DNA from 3 places in the Chryseobacterium sp. FR048 genome. Region 1 is predicted to be linked to each of the others. Evidence: riboswitches for the same ligand, from Rfam matches in the RefSeq annotation. Region 1 holds a riboswitch; each other region holds the start of a gene.
The links. A riboswitch is a leader RNA that binds a small molecule or an ion and turns the genes downstream of it on or off. The one in region 1 is predicted to bind cobalamin.
Positions count from the first base shown of each region.

Region 1 (5,974 bases):
AAAAATCAACAATGAAAATTTATAAATTTTTATCACTATTCTTTATTGCCTTTACTTTATTCACTTTTTCATCCTGTGATAGCAGCAGGGATGATGAAAATGCCCAGGATACCACTCCCGGAAACCTGCAGATCAAATTTGAAAATGGATTCAACAATTTAGGAAATATCGTTTTGAACCAGACTGTACAGACTTCTTCACAGGGACAGAAACATAATTTCTCTGCATTAAAATATGTAATCAGTAATATCGCTCTGATCGATGAAAACGGAAATGAATTTAAATACAATGAAAATAACCCTGATAAAGGAGCTTTTATCGTAGATCAGGCGGATGCAGTAGCCGGTGTGGTATATCTGAATCTCGATGGCATTCCGAAAAATAATTATAAAAAAATAAAATTCGGATTAGGAATCAGCCAGAAAGCTTATCTGCTGGGACAGGACGGTCAGGCGGAATTCTGGACTAAAGCCAAGCAGAAAGGAATGTCGTGGTCATGGGCGGCTGGCTATGTCTTTGTAAAGCTGGAAGGTAAATATGGTGCTGATAGCCCTTCTAAAGAATTTATGAATCATACCGGAAATATGGGCAATACAACAGCCAACAATACACCGGATCTATACCGTGAAATTACGTTGAATCTGCCAACCACAGCTAGAGTTACCGGGCAGATCCGTCCTTCTATTCATATTCTGGCAGATCTGAACCAGTTTCTGAGCGGAGAGAAAGCTCTTACGCTTACTGCCACTAATGATATGATGATGGGGTCCAGTGAACATCTGGTGAATGTGACCAATAATCTTACAAAAATGTTTAAAGTAGATCACGTTCACAATGATTAATTTTTCACTGAAAACGATATTCGTTCTACTGGCATTTTTATTAAGCTGTGTTTCCTGTTCCGATGAGGTGATACAGCCTTTAGAGAAAGATGAAGCTTACCAATTACAGTTTCCCTCTTACTTTCCTGATATGTCTTTTGATCAGACCTTAAATCCCGTGACCAAAAACGGGGTAGAGCTGGGAAGGAAATTATTCTATGAAGGCAGGCTTTCGAGAAATAATACGATTTCATGCGGTTTTTGCCACATTCAGGAAAATGCCTTTACCCATCATGGTCACACCGTAAGCCATGGGGTAGATGACAGGATCGGAATTAGGAATGCCCCGCCTATCCAGAATATGGCCTTTTTGAAAAAATATATGTGGGATGGAGTGATCCATAATCTGAATGAACAGCCGATAAGCCCCATTACAGATGTGAATGAAATGGACAGCTCTATTCCCGAGGCGATTTCAAAGATTAAGAATGATCAGAAGTATAAAAAGCTTTTTATGGCTGCGTATGGGGATGAAAACATGACAGGAGAGAGAATTTTAAAAGCATTATCTCAGTTTATGGCTTCACTGATCTCGGCAGATTCGAAATATGACAGATTCAGACAGGGGAAGGAGCAGCTTACTTCGGCAGAATCTCAGGGAATGGTATTGTTTAACCAGAAATGTGCATCCTGTCATAGTGGCGAACTCTTTACTGATGAGAGTTTCAGAAATACGGGAATGTATTATAATACCGAATTTAAAGATGCAGGAAGGTATCGCGTAACCCTGAACCAGGTAGATTGGATGAAATTCCGGGTGCCAAGTTTAAGAAATATCGAATATACCGCACCTTATATGCATGACGGAAGGTTTTATACCCTGGAAGCGGTACTCAATTTCTATTCGGACCAGGTGGAAGATAATCCCAATCTGGACCCACAGCTGAAACAAAACGGACATACGGGAATTGCCATGAACAGCCAGGATAAACAGTTGATTATTGCTTTCCTGAAAACATTGTCTGATAAAAGTTTTATATCCAATCCAAAATTTGCAGAATAATTTTAAAAAACATGAAGAAGATTATATGGTTAATAAGTCTGGTTTTATTTAGTTTAAGCCAGGCAAAGACAGTTAGAGACAGTGCTTATGTTGCTCAGAACAACTTCAGCAGGATCGATTTTTATGATGATTGTGATGCCTGTGGCTGCGCTGCGGGAAACGGTTCCTCCGGTTTTGAGTCTTTACTGAATCCACAGTTTATAGGGATCAAATACTTTGCACAGCATTATAAAGCAAAGGAGAATTTATTTGTGAAAGATCTTACCCAGGATCAGTATTTCAATACCTTACAGCTTTGGGGAAAAATTCCGGTGACGGAAAAATTGAGTGTGTATGCAAGCCTTCCTTTCCATTTTCATGAAAAAAAGACTATGCAGGGTGACATCGGCATTAATGGAATCGGAGATCTGAACCTGATGGGAATTTACAGATTGATGAACTCCAAAGATAATTCCCACCAGCTTAGCGGAGGCTTGGGAGTGAAAGTTCCTCTTGGTAAATTTGATGAAAAAGGAATATCCGGTGTCAACCCAAGTTTTCAGCTGGGAACCGGAAGTTGGGATTATCAGGCGGCTTTGAACTATAAGTTTCAGAAAAATAAAGTGGCAGTATTGATCAATACCGATTACACCATTAAATCCGAAAACAAAAAACATTATCGTTTCGGAAACCAATGGAACTATGCGGCCACAGGTTTTTATCAGATCGCAGGAAATGAAAAAACTATTTTTTCTGCTAAAACCGGGCTTCAGGGAGAAGTCTATGCTCAAAACAAACAATTTGGTGAAGGGCTGCCGAATACTGCCGGAAGTGCGTTGTACGGAAAGGTGGGATTTGAAGCTTCGTATAAAAAGTTCAGTTTGGGAAGTGAGCTCATGCTTCCTGTTTATACCCATCTGGCAGGAGGAGACATTGAGGCCAGATCAAGGTTCAGCATTTTTGTAAATATTGGAATATAGCCAATGAAGATGTTTTTTGCCACTAATTCACGAATAAAATGATACATTTTTATGATGACAAAAGAATCCTTTAAGGTGTAGTTTGTGTTTTGTTTTAGATCAAACGAATAAAATAATTCGTGCATTAGTGGCCAATAAAAGAGGTTGTTTCATTATTGAGATAACCTCTTTTTTAGTCTAAATATCAGGACCGGGATCTTGATGTCCCATTTTAATCATTTCTTTACTGAAAAGCGGTTTTTACAATCATTATATTTATAATATTGTGAATCATTTCGTTATTGATGAATATATATTAATAATTGTCTATCTTTGCCGAAATTTGGTGAGCCGTAAAAAGCTCTTAAAAGGGAATCCGGTGAAAATCCGGAACAGACCCGCTGCTGTAAGCTCCGCACCAAAGTTTTTGAAGAAAATATCCACTGTTTTTTTAATGGGAAGGATTTCAAAAATGGAGTAAGTCAGAAGACCTGCCAGAAAATTAAACGTTTGACGCTTTCGTGGAATAAAGCTTAGGACAACAATGATTCTGTGCAGTGACAGCTGTGCTTTGTCGTTGCTTTCTTATATCCATTAGCGTCATCATTATCCATGAATGAGCTAATGGTGGCAAAACTGATTACATCTCGACTTTATAAAATTGTTTTCACTGTGTTGGTGTTAACATCTCAACTCCTGTTTTCTCAAACCAGGAAAAAAGACAGCCTGAAGGAAGAAACCATTAAGGTGATCAGCCTTTACAAAAAGAATTTTAAAGAAATTATTCCGGCGCAAGTTATCCAGGGCGATCAGCTTGAAAGACTGAACAGTTATTCCGTTGCAGATGCCATACGATACTTTTCCGGAGTTCAGATCAAAGATTATGGCGGGATAGGAGGTTTAAAAACCATTAATATCCGAAGTCTGGGAAGCCAGCATGTAGGGGTTTTCTATGATGGTATTCAATTAGGAAATGCTCAGAACGGCCTGGTAGATCTTGGAAGATATTCTCTGGATGATCTGGAAGAAATATCTTTATATAACGGGCAGAAAAGCGAGATTTTTCAGCCTGCAAAGGATTTCGGTTCCTCGGGATCTATTTATCTGCAGCCCAGAATTCCCGTATTTAAAGGAACAAAGAAGACCAATCTTGTGATAAGAGCAAAAAGTGCTTCTATTGACCTTTTCAATCCGTCATTCCGGCTGGAGCAGAAAATCTCAGACAGGATCTCGGCAAGTGCCAGTGCAGAATTTCTGCAAAGTGACGGGATTTATAGATTTCGCTATGCCAAAAAATATCCGGATGGCCAGCAGGCTTATGATACCATAGCAAAAAGACAGGACTCAGACATCAGGGCAAAACGTTTCGAAACATCTGTAAACGGGACTTTAAATGACGGAAGCTGGACGATAAGAGGGTATGGCTATATTTCAGACCGGGGAATGCCTGCTCCTATTGTTAATGGTCGTTTTGGAGGCCGGGGAGCAAGACTTTCAGACGAAAATTATTTCGTACAGGCCAATTTGAAAAAGAAGCTGTTCCCCAGATTTGAGACACAGTTGAAAGCAAAATTTGCCTACGATTATACCCGCTTTATGGATACGGTTCGTTCGCAGTCAGTGATGCACACGGATAATACCTACATTCAAAGAGAAGTATATCTTTCTTCCTCCAACATCTATTCTATCACGCCCAATTGGGATGTCAGCTTAAGTGGAGACTTTCAGTATAATAATCTTAATGCTAATCTGGATAATTTCTCTTATCCTACCCGTTATACAACACTAGTGGCATTGGCAACAACCTATCAGTGGAACAGGTTCAAAATTCTGGGAAGTCTTTTGGGAACATTCACTTTTGAAGAAGTAAGAAAAAACAAAAGACCTGGAGACAGCAGAGAATGGACCCCGGCAGTTTTTATGAGCTATCAGCCTGAAACTATTCCGGAACTTACCCTCAGAGCCTTTTATAAAAGAATTTTCCGTCTGCCTACCTTTAATGATCTGTATTACACCAATATCGGAAATACCTATCTGAAGCCGGAATTTACCAATCAGTATGATGTAGGATTTACCTATCAGAAAAATTATGACAACCGTTTCTTTAAAAACTTTTATATAAAAGTAGATGGTTATTACAACAAAGTACAGGATAAAATCATAGCAGCACCTAACGGAAGCATGTTCCGATGGCTGATGATGAATCTTGGATTGGTTGAGATCATAGGCGCGGATGTGAATATCCGGACTGATGTACAGCTGGGACAGGTAAGACTAAGGCCATTGATTTCTTATACCTACCAAAGCGCAAGAGATGTGAGTGATCCGGAAGATACCTTCTATAAGAATCAGATTCCTTACACACCATGGCATAGCGGATCATTTAGCCTGATGGCAGATTATAAGGACTGGAGTTTCAATTACAGCGCGATGTACGTAGGAAAGCGGTATGATGTGAACCAGGACAATATTCAGTACAATTATGTACAACCCTGGTATACCCATGATCTGGCTGTTCAGAAAAAATTTAACTGGGCTAGTCATCAATTTAAAGTAAGCCTTGAAATGAATAATATTTTCAACCAGTATTATGATGTGGTGATCAACTATCCGATGCCGGGAAGAAACTTTAAACTTATTCTAAACTTCACCTTATGAGAAAACTAAACTTTTATCTTTTATTTTTTGTATTAGCTTTTCTTGCTTCGTGCCGTACGGATGATATTATTGTCCGTCAGGAAGTGGTAGAAGGGCTTCCCTCAGAAAATACAGCAATAAAAGGCTTTTATATGCTGAATGAAGGGAATATGGGAAGTAATAAATGTACCCTGGATTTTTTTGATTATACCAAAGGAACCTATTACCGGAATATCTATGCCGAGATCAACCCGAATGTAGTGAAAGAGCTGGGTGATGTAGGAAATGATATTAAAATCTATGGCAGCAAACTGTATATTGTTGTAAATGTTTCCAATAAAATTGAGGTTCTTGATGCAAAGACCGCGAAACGTATTACTTCTATTCCGTTGCAGAACTGCAGATATTTAACCTTCAAAGAGGGAAAAGGGTATGCAAGCAGTTATGCCGGACCGGTAGATATTAACCCGAAAGCACCTAAAGGAAAAGTAGTGGAAATTGATACGGTTTCTCTT
Region 1 is NZ_JBXDSE010000005.1:147,426-153,399, reverse strand. It holds gene AC106K_RS15495 (MbnP family protein) at 12-842, shown strand; gene AC106K_RS15490 (cytochrome-c peroxidase) at 835-1,884, shown strand; gene AC106K_RS15485 (transporter) at 1,896-2,843, shown strand; cobalamin riboswitch at 3,150-3,335, shown strand; gene AC106K_RS15480 (TonB-dependent receptor plug domain-containing protein) at 3,495-5,480, shown strand; gene AC106K_RS15475 (YncE family protein) at 5,477-5,974, shown strand, end outside.

Region 2 (5,974 bases), on a different contig from region 1:
AACCAAAAAAAACTGCTTTTTTTAGATTTTCATACTGAAAAATATTAAAAACTCAGGAATTCATCATTTTTTTTAGCAACATACTATTATTTAGCTATATTGCATTACTGATAATATGTAAAATCACATTATACAGTTAAAAAAACATTAAAAATGAAAAAAATTCTACTTACACTTAGTGTGAGCTGTTTTACGATGGCTTACACTCAAACTTTGAATTTCGTAGATTCTAAGTTTAAAGCTTTGATGCTCACTTCTAATTCAACCAATGAGATTGCTAAAGACCAAAGTGGAGCCAGCATAGCAATTGACACCAATGGAGATGGAGAAATACAGCTTTCTGAAGCGCAACAGGTAAAAATTCTTACAATAAAGCAGGATAAAAATTTCAAGTATATAGATCCTTCAGGAGCTATTTGGGATCCAGATAATATTAATACAACGTATTATTTGGATCATCTACCCGATGGTATTACTGATGTATTACTCTTCCCGAATGTAGAAGAATTGTACCTTGCCGATACTAAGGATGCTACCATTAGCTTTGTCAACAACTCCAAAATAAAAAAAGTAAAAGACTTTGATGCCCAAGGTTTTACCGGTTCATTTAATATTAATCTAACTTTCGATAATTGTACAGCTTTACAGGACTTAAATAATGTAGTTAATTCTAATTACAATTCCTATGGAAACCAAGTAAACCTAACCATTAAAAACTGTTCTCAAATTAACAGCGATGTAATTCTTCAAGCTTCACTTCTTAAGGAATTGTATCTGGAGAACTCCAGCATCAGTACATTTGCTTGTCATGGTGAGTTCCTACAAAAAATAACAATAACTAATGATACTTCAATTACTAAAGTTTCTGCCTATGAAGAGATAGCTTTGGGTTCTTCGTCTGTAAATCGTTACATTGATTTCAAAGCCACTAACTGTCCTAATTTATTAGAAATCAAATCAGATTCAAATTATTTTAATAACAGAGGGCAATATTTTAACCCAATCAGCCTCAGCGCCTGTCCTTCTTTGAAGAAAATCTTAGGGGTGAGCTCCCCTACCTTAGATTTTTCAAATTTCGGATTAATTAATTTGGAAGAATTAGATTGTTCATATTATAATAAAAATGGTTACACTGGGTCAATGGTGGGAGGCGCACAATATGCTGTTGGGAATTTAACCTCATTAAATTTATCCGGCCTTCCTAAACTTAAAATTTTAAGAGCATTTAACCAGCCCATTACATATGCAAATTTTACTGCTGCACCCAGTTTAGAAAATATAGATATTACCAATTCCTCTGGTTTTATGAATACTGTAGATGTAAGTAACCTGACCAATTTACATACTCTAAAAACAAATACAATTTTCACAAATTTTGATCCATATCCTAATTCCAGGGTATTAAAAAGCATTACAGCGGAAAATTGTACCGCTTTAGTGAATTTAGATTTTCAGACTCATCATTCTTTAGAATCACTTAATTTATACAATTGTTCCGGTTTACAATCTTTAATTCTTCCATCTTTTTATCAATCCTATTTTCCCAATTTAAGTTATTTAAATATTAAAAAGTGTTATTCTTTGAAGACATTGGAAGTTTCCAGAACTCCACTTACTTCTATAGATGCTTCAGACTGCTCACTTTTAGAAAATTTTTATTTAAGTTATGTAGACAATTTACTATTTGTTAATATTAAAAATAATTCTATAGAAACAAATACCTCATTTAATAATTACAATAGTAATTTATCTATGTGTGTAGATAATGCGCAACTTGCCAGTCTGCAAACGACTTATCCAGATATTACATTTACTTCAAATTGTGGATCTACATTAGGCACAGACTCTCATGATTTTGATAAAAATGAAATAAAATTATATCCAAATCCTGCAAAAGATTTTGTAGAATTAAAATCTAAAGAAAACATTAAGAATATTCAATTGTTTGATGAACAGGGGAGATTAATCATCAACAGAAATTATAATCAAAACCTCATCAAAATAGATTTATCTTCTCAAACCAGTGGTATTTATTTACTAAAAATAAAAACTGATACATCTGAATCTGCAAAGAAAATTATTAAAAAATAAATTATTGTCTGTTTATCTATCAATTCCGGCTTATCAATCCATATGAGTATTAGTCAGAAATTTCTTATTACAGGCTTTTTTTATCCATAATTTTCTTTAAAAATAAAAAAACTTGATAAAATAAAAACGGCGGAATCTTCGATTCCGCCGTTTTCCGTTAAAAAAAATCTAATTATTGAATATCGACTACATACATTGTTCCTTTATCTACCTTTCCTGTTTTAGGCAGAATTTTCGCCTTAGGATTACCGTTTCCATCATCTACCACTCCAAAATCATCATCATTGAAAACAGCCAGTTTATTATTTCCTAAATAAACGATTCCTTCAAATTTATCATGTTCATATCCCAGTTTTTTCACCAGATCCACTGCCAGTGTCTTTGAAACCGCTTTAATCCCTGCATTGGTAATTTCATCCCATGAACATTGCTCCAAAGCTTTACCGTTTATCTTCATTCCGTCTACAGCGTTAATGTCTGTTCCGGTTACATCTGTAGCATTGGCCAGGTTGATTCTGTATACTTTTTTAATACCTCCCTGAGATCCGAAATTACCGTCTCTTTCGATCACTAAAAATTCATTATTGCTTAATGCTGTAATATCGCACACTGAGTCAGAAGCTCCACCATCCTGTCTGTATAGAAACTGTTTGGTCTGTCCTGTATTAGTATCAAATGTCACAATTCTTGTGAGCGTGGTATTGGTTGCCAGTGCCTTTGTAGGGACAAACATCATCGACTGTATGGTACCTACCAGCGTTCTTCCGTCCGGGGTCATACAAAGTCCTTCCATTCCTCTATTGGCTCTTCTTTTGGCCAGCACGGCAGGCAATTTTCGGGGTCCGGTATTCACACCGATCGGGCTTATTCTCTCCATCTCCATTCCTTCTGCACTGTAATGAACGATATGAGGGCCATATTCATCAGAAACCCAGAATGTACCATCCGGTGCAGCCACGATACTCTCACTGTCTAATCCATAATTATCCGTTCCTAAGATATTTCCCGAAGCATCATAGGCAATTTCTCCTGTACTTCCCATACCTACAGGGTTTGGAAGGCCTGTGATAGGTTTTCCGGCTGGATTTTTAAGCTTTATATATTTGATCACTTCAATATTTCCGTCTGCATTCACTTTGAAATGCATAATGGTAGGTGTAAAATCAGGAGTAAGGAATTTCTTCCCGTTCAGATAATCCGTATTAGGACCTCTGTCTGTAATGACATAAAACTCACCTTTTCTGGTAGGATGGGCTGCTGCCCCGGAACCAAACCCGCCATTGATCACATCTACCCCATTGATGGTAGCCAGTTTAGTGAACGGAAATTCCTGAGGAAGTTTAGAATAATTGATGGCAATATCCTGGTTGTTCAGCGTATCGTCATCTTTACATGATGCCAATGCAGCCAACATCAAAACAGATAATAGTAGTTTTTTCATATTCTCTTTTATGGCTGCGAAAATATACATTGATTGTAAACTGATCTTGAATATAATGATAATTGTATTTTAACAATAGAACCTGTAAAATGAATTCAATATAAACATTAATACATCGAATTACAATCTGAAAATACAAACAGAAACCCAAATTATTTATGAATTTATAAAAAAACTCTTCTCTAACAACATACTGAGCCCTTTAATAACAGAAAACCGCATTATAATTCACAAAATGAACCTCAAAAATTTATATGATATATTTGCAGCGTTTTTAAGGTTGAACATCGTTCATTAATAGGGAATCAAGTGAGAATACCATTCAATTCTTGAGCTGTACCCGCAACTGTAAGCTGTTTTACCTGTAGCTATATAATACCACTGAGCCAATTGCTTGGGAAGGTTTGCTATAGGATGTGAGCCAGGAGACCTGCCTTGAATACATTTTAACTTCAGGAAGACATGTATGTTTTTTCTGTCTATAAGTTTCGGGAATAAAACTTTAATTTAATTATATCATGAGAAAAATCTATTTCTTCTTCTTACTGCTTAGTATGCAGTTTTTCTTCGCCCAATTTACAGAAAACGACATTAAATTCTGGGTGGGAACAGGTTCTAAAAAGGCTTATTTCATTGCCGATTTCAATGACAACAACAGTCCAAAATCTTATGCATGGGGGTATCGTTTTGATGCTAACAATTTAAACGCGGAAGACATGATCAATGCTATTATATCTGCAGAACCTAAAATGGAAGCGGATATTCCTTCAGGATTTCTATACAGTTTCAAATACAATCATCATGCCCCAAGCACCGATGATAGTTGGATAACCTGGACTGGCCTAAGTGCCGGGAATATGTCTAATCAAAATAATGGCGTAGGATATACAACTTTAAAAGATGGGCTATGGTTTGGGATCAAATATGGTTTGGATGATGTGAATATTCCTCCTTCCACTCCTGTTCCTGCCTACAGCTCTCAATGGTATACTTCATCTCAGATTACCAACTGGATTGGAACCGGAACCAATAAAAGTCTTGTTGTTCTAGATTTTGGAACCAATAGCTCAAACGGTAATGCCCATTCTTTTGTTTTTGGAATCAAATACAACGGTACCTTAACAGCTGAGCAGGCACTACAGCTGATCCAGTCTCAGACTTCTTATTTTAATTTTACATCAGCCAACAATCAGGTTTCTACTCTTTCATTAAACAGCTTTACCGGAAATACTTCCGGATCAGGTAGCTGGAAAGTGTACAAAGGAAAAGATCTGTCGAGCTGGCAGAAAAAAAACAATCTATCTCAAATTCAATTAGGTAATAATGACTGGCTGGGCTTAAGTTTTGGAGAAAGAAGACCGTTTACCCCTACAGAAGCAGCCAATGCTACGCTGGGAGTTTCTCAGGTCAATAAGAAAATTGTGGGTGTTTATCCTAATCCGGCAAGTGATTTTATCAAGATCGAAACTTCAGAAAACCTGAAAGAGGTGAATGTTTATTCTGTGACGGGTCAGAAAGTGATGACTTCACAGGCTTCAAAAATCAATATTCAGGCTTTAAATAAAGGAATTTATTTTGTTGAGATTAAAACTTCTGAAAGTTCTACAATCCACAAGATGATTAAGAAATAAAAAAGCACTCTTGAGGTGATTTTTTGGGAGGGAGTGACAAACTTCTGCACAAAAAGTGCTGTTACCATTGCCTGAATTGGCTTTATTTTTTTAGCCACGAATGCACGAATTTTTTATTAGTACATTCTAAGACATCTGCAAATTATATCTTGTTAAATTGATAAAAGGTTCGTCTCTTTTTACAACAGCAAACCTTCTATAGACAAGGTTCCAAAATACTGCATTAATAATAGAATTATGTTCTCTGCTATTTTATTCGTGCATTCGTGGCAAAACAAAAAACGCATCCATTGGATGCGTTTTTATATATGATTCTAAGATCAATTATTTTTTCTCAGCTCTCTGTAGAACCTCATCTACCATTCCAAAGCTCTTCGCTTCTTCTGAAGTCATCCAATAATCTCTGTCAGAAGATTTCTCTACCCACTCATAAGGCTGTCCTGAATGGTGAGCGATAATGTCATAAAGCTCCTGCTTCAATTTCAACATCTCTCTAAGGTTGATCTCCATATCAGAAGCTACTCCCTGAGCACCTCCTGAAGGCTGGTGGATCATTACTCTTGAATGCTTAAGCGCAGAACGTTTTCCTTTTTCTCCGGCAACCAATAATACAGCTCCCATTGAAGCGGCCATTCCTGTACAGATTGTTGCCACATCAGGCTTGATGATCTGCATAGTGTCATAAATACCTAAACCGGCATATACGCTACCACCAGGCGAGTTGATATAGATCTGAATATCTTTTGAAGGGTCTGCACTCTCAAGGAATAAAAGCTGTGCCGTAACGATGTTGGCTACCTGATCATCAATT
Region 2 is NZ_JBXDSE010000001.1:589,596-595,569, forward strand. It holds gene AC106K_RS02555 (T9SS type A sorting domain-containing protein) at 154-2,091, shown strand; gene AC106K_RS02560 (esterase-like activity of phytase family protein) at 2,264-3,532, opposite strand; cobalamin riboswitch at 3,793-3,984, shown strand; gene AC106K_RS02565 (T9SS type A sorting domain-containing protein) at 4,051-5,163, shown strand; gene clpP (ATP-dependent Clp endopeptidase proteolytic subunit ClpP) at 5,488-5,974, opposite strand, start outside.
Region 2: it holds a riboswitch for cobalamin, as region 1 does, so the genes downstream of both, AC106K_RS02565 (T9SS type A sorting domain-containing protein) here and AC106K_RS15480 (TonB-dependent receptor plug domain-containing protein) in region 1, are expected to answer to the same signal.

Region 3 (5,974 bases), on a different contig from region 1:
GGTATCATATTGTTCCGAAGTCAGATTTCCTTTTTTGAATTGTGCCCTCCAGCTTCTTACTTCTGCCGTTTGCGGAAATGAACCAATGGTAGTGGTAGGAAATAAAGGAAGCTTTAATATTTTCTGCTGCTCTTCTTTACGGATTTTAAAAACATTATTCCTTTGAGCCTCTTTTTCAGTAATCGCCCCGGCTCTCTGTTTTACCTGATTATTATGAATGAGAGACGATGTCTTTCTATGGGCAACCGCTTTCTTATTTTCTTCAAAATCAGTAAGAATATCTTTATTTCCGGTTCCTTCAGCAAGTTCTTTAAGAGCAACAACTTCTTTTACTTTCTGCCTGGCAAATGCCAGCCAGTTTTTGATTTCCGGATTAAGTTCTGTTTCAAAATCAAGATCGCACGGAGCATGAAGGAGTGAGCAGGACGGCGCTATAAATATTCTTTCATGGCCTACTTTTTCGATTGCTTTTGTAATGAAATTCAGTGATTTTTCATAATCGTTTTTCCAGATATTCCGTCCATCAACAAGGCCCAGTGACAGGCTTAAATGTTCAGGAATTACATTCAAAACTTCTTCCAGCTGCTCAGGATTTCTGACAAGATCTATATGCAGTACATTCACCGGAATTGAGACTGCAAGGGATAGATTATCCTTTAAGCCATCAAAATAAGTGGCAACAATCAGTTTTAGCTTCGGGAATTTTTTTCTGATTTCGGAATAGATAGACTGATAGGTTTCTTTTGTTTTCTCCGATATATCCAATGCTAGAAACGGTTCATCAAACTGAATCCATTCGGCGCCCTGCTCCTGAAGCCTTGTTAAAATTTCAATATAAACAGGAAGAAGATTTCCAGCCAGTTCCAGTTTATCAAAACCGTCCTCTTTTTCTTTCCCTAAAAGAAGATAAGAAACAGGCCCGATGATGACCGGCTTTGCATTGATTCCGGCCTGTTTTGCTCCTGCAAATTCATTAAAAATTTTATCTGAGCTTAGTTTAAACTGTTGATTTTTATAAAACTCAGGAACGATATAATGATAATTGGTATCGAACCATTTGGTCATTTCCATGGCCGTAATATCCAGCCCATCTTTCTGGTAACCTCTGGCCATAGCAAAATAAAGATCCAGTTCGGTGCTGTTTTTTTTAAGTGCTATTTCATGGTAACGTTTCGGGATAGCACCTACAATTAAGCTCATATCCAAAACCTGATCATAATAGGAAAAATCGTTACACGGAATAAGGTCTATACCGGCTTCTTTCTGAATGTTCCAGTTTTGGTTACAGATATTCCTTCCCACGGTAAGAAGCTCTTCCAAAACAATTTTACCTGACCAATACTGCTCGCAGGCTTTTTTAAGTTCTCTTTTGCTACCAATACGCGGATAGCCCAGAATGTGAGTTTGCATTTTTTACAATTTTTTAGTTAAACTTAATGGTAAAGCTCTTTGAAATGCTTCGTAATGCTTTTACAGAAATTCACAGGCTCACAGCGACATACCCGGCAATACAAATTCTCTTAAAAGAAAATGCATATCCATTATATCATCTGTATGACCCAGGCTTCAGACCGCGAAAGCATTGTCAATTCAGTAAAGGCAGGTCTCCTGACTTGTAACGGCTTCTATCATCCTTCCCGCTTCTGGCAGTGGATATGCGTGGATAGAAACCTTTGTGTGTTACTTACAGTTGCGCGACAGCTCGTGATTCTCACACGATTCCCTATTAATCTACCTTAAGTAAAACCTTTCCTGTTTGATGAAGTATAAAGAACTGTATCTTTTGTCTATATCAATCGATACTTTCAAAAGATTTTAATTTTGTGTAAAATTAATTATACAGAATAAACAAATAACAAACATGATAAAATTAAGCAAATTAAACTTAAAAATAAATTTGAAACAGAATATAATTCTGTAAATTTGATCGTTTTTATACTCTTAAAGAATAATATTCTGTGGAAGAACTTGATAATAAAGATGTACAGTTACTGAGACTGCTTCAAAAAAATGCTAAACTGACCGTTAAAGAGCTTGCCAAAGAAGTCAACCTCTCTCCTTCCCCTGTTTTTGAAAGGGTAAAAAGACTTGAGCAGGAAGGCTACGTAAAAAGGTATGCAGCTGTATTGGATGCTGAAAAACTCAACCGTGGATTTACAGTTTTCTGTCAGATCAAATTAAAGATTCACGACCGATCTGTGGGCTATGATTTTGTGAATGAAATTCTGGAAATTGAAGAAGTTGCCGAATGCTACAATATCTCCGGAGATTTTGATTTCCTTCTGAAAGTTCAGGTTCGGGATATGAAACATTATCAGGATTTTGTATTTAACAAACTGGGCTCGGTAGATTCTATCGGGAGTACACATAGCACATTTGTAATGGCTGAAGTGAAAAACAATCATGGCCTGACCATATAAATAATCTCATTCATTTTTTTACCACATCATTCTTCGATCCATTTCCGGAAAGAGGCAGTATTGCTCTGACTTGTGATCAGGTGGCCTTGAAAGCCTTTTATCTGAAGGGCCAGTGTATTTTTATTATAGCGTTCTATTTTCTCAACGTGCTTTTTCTGGACAAGCTGTCCCCGGTTGATTCTAAAAAAAGAGATTGGGTCAAGTTGATTTTCAATCTACTTTAAAGTAGACTCATTCAGCGGATGCTTTTTACCTGCCGTATCAATAGCAAAGACAATTCCTTCTTCCGCCTCAAAAAAAAGAATATCTTCAGTGTTGACAAAGTAGATTCCCTGATGGGTACTCACTGTAAAGCGGCTTTTATATTTTTTTTCCGGATTAGACTGACTCAGCATCTGTTGAAGCTGGCTCAAAACATCGGTTTTTCCTAATGCCTGATCTCTCAGCAACATGAATTTATCCCAGACCTTTTTGAAGCGGTCCTGAGAAAAAGGTTTTAAAAGATATTCAATTCCATTGGTTTCAAAAGCATTCATCCAAAACTGATCGTAGGCTGTCGTGAAGATGACAGGACAAGTGATCTCCACCTGTTCATAAATAACAAGCTATAATTGAGTCCATTGACAGAATCATTGGACTCAATTATTTCTATATGCTTTTATATTAAGTTTCTGGATTTCAGTTCATCTTTCAAAGCCTGATTATCTTTTTTCCATGCATTGATGGTAAAAGCAACGAATACAAGTGGAAGCAGCGTAAAAATTCCTACTCCATTTTTTATGGTACTGTAAATCGCAACTCCAATTAAACATCCTAAGAGCACGGCATTCATTATTTTGCCGGATTGGATCTTTTTATTTTTATCCAGTAATTCCTGGTCAGTAAGCTCGTTTAATTTTTTCTCCATTATTTAAAGGTTTGGTTATTGTTTTTCCAGATTATATCGTCCTGAAGCTTCAGATCATTCATCTGTTTTATGAGTTTTAAAAATACAAAAAAGAGAATATAAACGGCATTAAATTCTTATTTACCTATACCTCTCTAAAAGCAATGAAGCTATAGTTACAGAGATCTACTCATTTTCAGTACCATAGCAATGAACACTCATTTTTTCAGTATATTTGATAGAGGATGAAAACCTCCAAAACTCTACGAAAATGATATACTCAATTTCAAATAAGAACATGCCTTTCCGCTTTCCATTGAATATGAAAGCCTTGTTTATCATGCTTTCCGGGATTATTATTATGATTGTAGGTTTACATATTTTTCAGGATTTCTGGGAATCAAAAAGAAGCGGATATACTTTCAGCTTCAGCGAATCATTATTATTTAAGAGCATATGGTTTCTCTATATTCCGATCCTGATGGTTTTGTACCAAAAGATAAGAAATACAGGTCTTCAGCATTTTACCAAAACGGCAATATTCATTGTATTCCCAATCATCATACACCTTACTATACTTCCCTGTATTGCTTCAATTGTGAGTCTTCTTTTCTATCAGGGAAGATATGATCTGTTTAAATTCTTTTCCTATATCATGACCCATGATTTTTATACAATGGTTCTGGTCTATACAGGGTTTGTCTTAGGTTATCAATATCTTTCAAACCGAAAACAGGAGGTTACCCCAACAGAAAAAACATGCACTTCCGATACGCTGGTTATCAATAACGGCAGGGATAACGTGATTATCAATATTGAAAACATCATTCAGATCACTTCTGCTACGCCTTATGTTGCCATTCATCTTGAGCATAGGAAATACCTGCATTCGGAAACGCTGAAATCCATACATGAACAGCTCGGCCATACTGTTTTTATTCGGGTACATAAATCTGCTTTGGTCAACCTTTCCCAAGTCCGCTCCTTCAAATCCCGCCTGAATGGTGACTATGATTTGCAGATGGCAGAAGGAAGCACAGTGAGACTGAGCAGAACCTACGCTGCTGAATTCAAAAGACGTTTTACCACAGGGGCATCGGGTCAGGCTATCAACTCCTCAGGATAAAACATTTCATTTTCCTATGCTGTTTTCTGTCCATAATTTTACCGGCACATTCACCTTAAAACGCTAAAAGCTATGGACTTTAAAAACAAAAACAATTCTTTATGGATCTTTCTGATGGTATTCGTTTTAACCTCCTGCCAGGGACAGACTAAAAAGCCTATCGGAGGTCCCTGCGAAGGCTGTGAAGCTCTTTTTGAATATAAAAACAAGATCCTGAATCCCATCGATACGCTTCCAAAATTCCGACAGAACGAGCCTAAATTAAAAATCACAGGTACCGTTTTTAAAAAAGACGGGAAAACCCCGGCAGAAAATGTTATTATCTATATTTACCACACCAACAGACAAGGCATTTACGAAACCAAAGGCAATGAAACCGGCTGGGCAAAACGACATGGGCTGATCCGGGGCTGGATCAAAACCGGAAAAGACGGAAAATATACTTTTTATACGTTCAGACCCGCAGTTTATCCTGATGGCAGTGAACCGGAACATATTCATATTACCATAAAAGAGTCCGGTAAAAATGAATATTATCTGGATGAATATCTTTTCGAAGATGACCCGTCGCTGACATCTGCCATGAGAAAGAAACAACCCGGCAGAGGGGGTTCCGGAATTGTAAAACCCTTCATTGAAGCTCAACTTCTGACTATAAAAAGAAACATCATTCTGGGGAAAAAAATTCCGGATTATCAATAAAATATAAGAATCGGAATTCTCAATAAAGATTCATTAATGGGTATAATGACAAAAACATAATATACTATCGCAAAAAAAATAGCGTAAATTTGTGCTACCCTATCTGAAAAAGGATAGGTTTTTTAGTTTTAAAAATGAAAAGAACAGCACTTTCCCTATTTGCCTTCTTGTTGCAAATTACCTGTCAGGCACAAAATTTTGACCTTATTCCATTAGGGATTTACGGTGGAGAAAAAGAAGATAATTTATCTGCTTATTTAGTAGGAGCTCCAAAAGACAATGCTTTTATCTGCCTTGATGCGGGTACGGTAAATGCAGGAATACGAAAAGCAGTTCAATTGAAAAGTCTTAACGGACCTGAGGAAACTGTTCTGCAGGATCAGATCAAAGGTTACTTTATTTCCCACGGCCACCTGGATCATTTATCAGGGCTTATCATCAACTCTCCTGCTGACTCTAAAAAGAATATTTTCGGGATTGCTCCTGTACTTCAGATTCTGCAAAACCACTACTTTATTACGGATACATGGATCAATTTTGCGGATCAGGGCCAAAAGCCTATGCTGGGGAAATACCATTATAATGAACTTCAGGCAGGAACAGAAATTCCGGCACCACAAACTCCGTTTTTCATCACCGGCTATGAGCTGAGCCATGTGAATCCTTATAAAAGTAGTGCAGCCCTTGTCCGAAGAGATGATCATTATCTGCTTTATTTAGGAGATACGGGCGCTGACCGGATTGAAAAATCTGACCGGCTTGATCAGCTTTGGGAAAGAATTGCTCCCCTTGTAAAAAAGAAGCAGTTAAATACCATATTGATTGAAGTTTCCTTCCCCA
Region 3 is NZ_JBXDSE010000009.1:13,913-19,886, forward strand. It holds gene metE (5-methyltetrahydropteroyltriglutamate--homocysteine S-methyltransferase) at 1-1,410, opposite strand, end outside; cobalamin riboswitch at 1,582-1,766, opposite strand; gene AC106K_RS22285 (Lrp/AsnC family transcriptional regulator) at 1,959-2,420, shown strand; gene AC106K_RS22290 (LytTR family transcriptional regulator DNA-binding domain-containing protein) at 2,447-2,635, opposite strand; gene AC106K_RS22295 (LytR/AlgR family response regulator transcription factor) at 2,636-3,007, opposite strand; gene AC106K_RS22300 (hypothetical protein) at 3,079-3,327, opposite strand; gene AC106K_RS22305 (LytTR family DNA-binding domain-containing protein) at 3,578-4,432, shown strand; gene AC106K_RS22310 (dioxygenase family protein) at 4,505-5,134, shown strand; gene AC106K_RS22315 (MBL fold metallo-hydrolase) at 5,269-5,974, shown strand, end outside.
Region 3: it holds a riboswitch for cobalamin, as region 1 does, so the genes downstream of both, metE (5-methyltetrahydropteroyltriglutamate--homocysteine S-methyltransferase) here and AC106K_RS15480 (TonB-dependent receptor plug domain-containing protein) in region 1, are expected to answer to the same signal.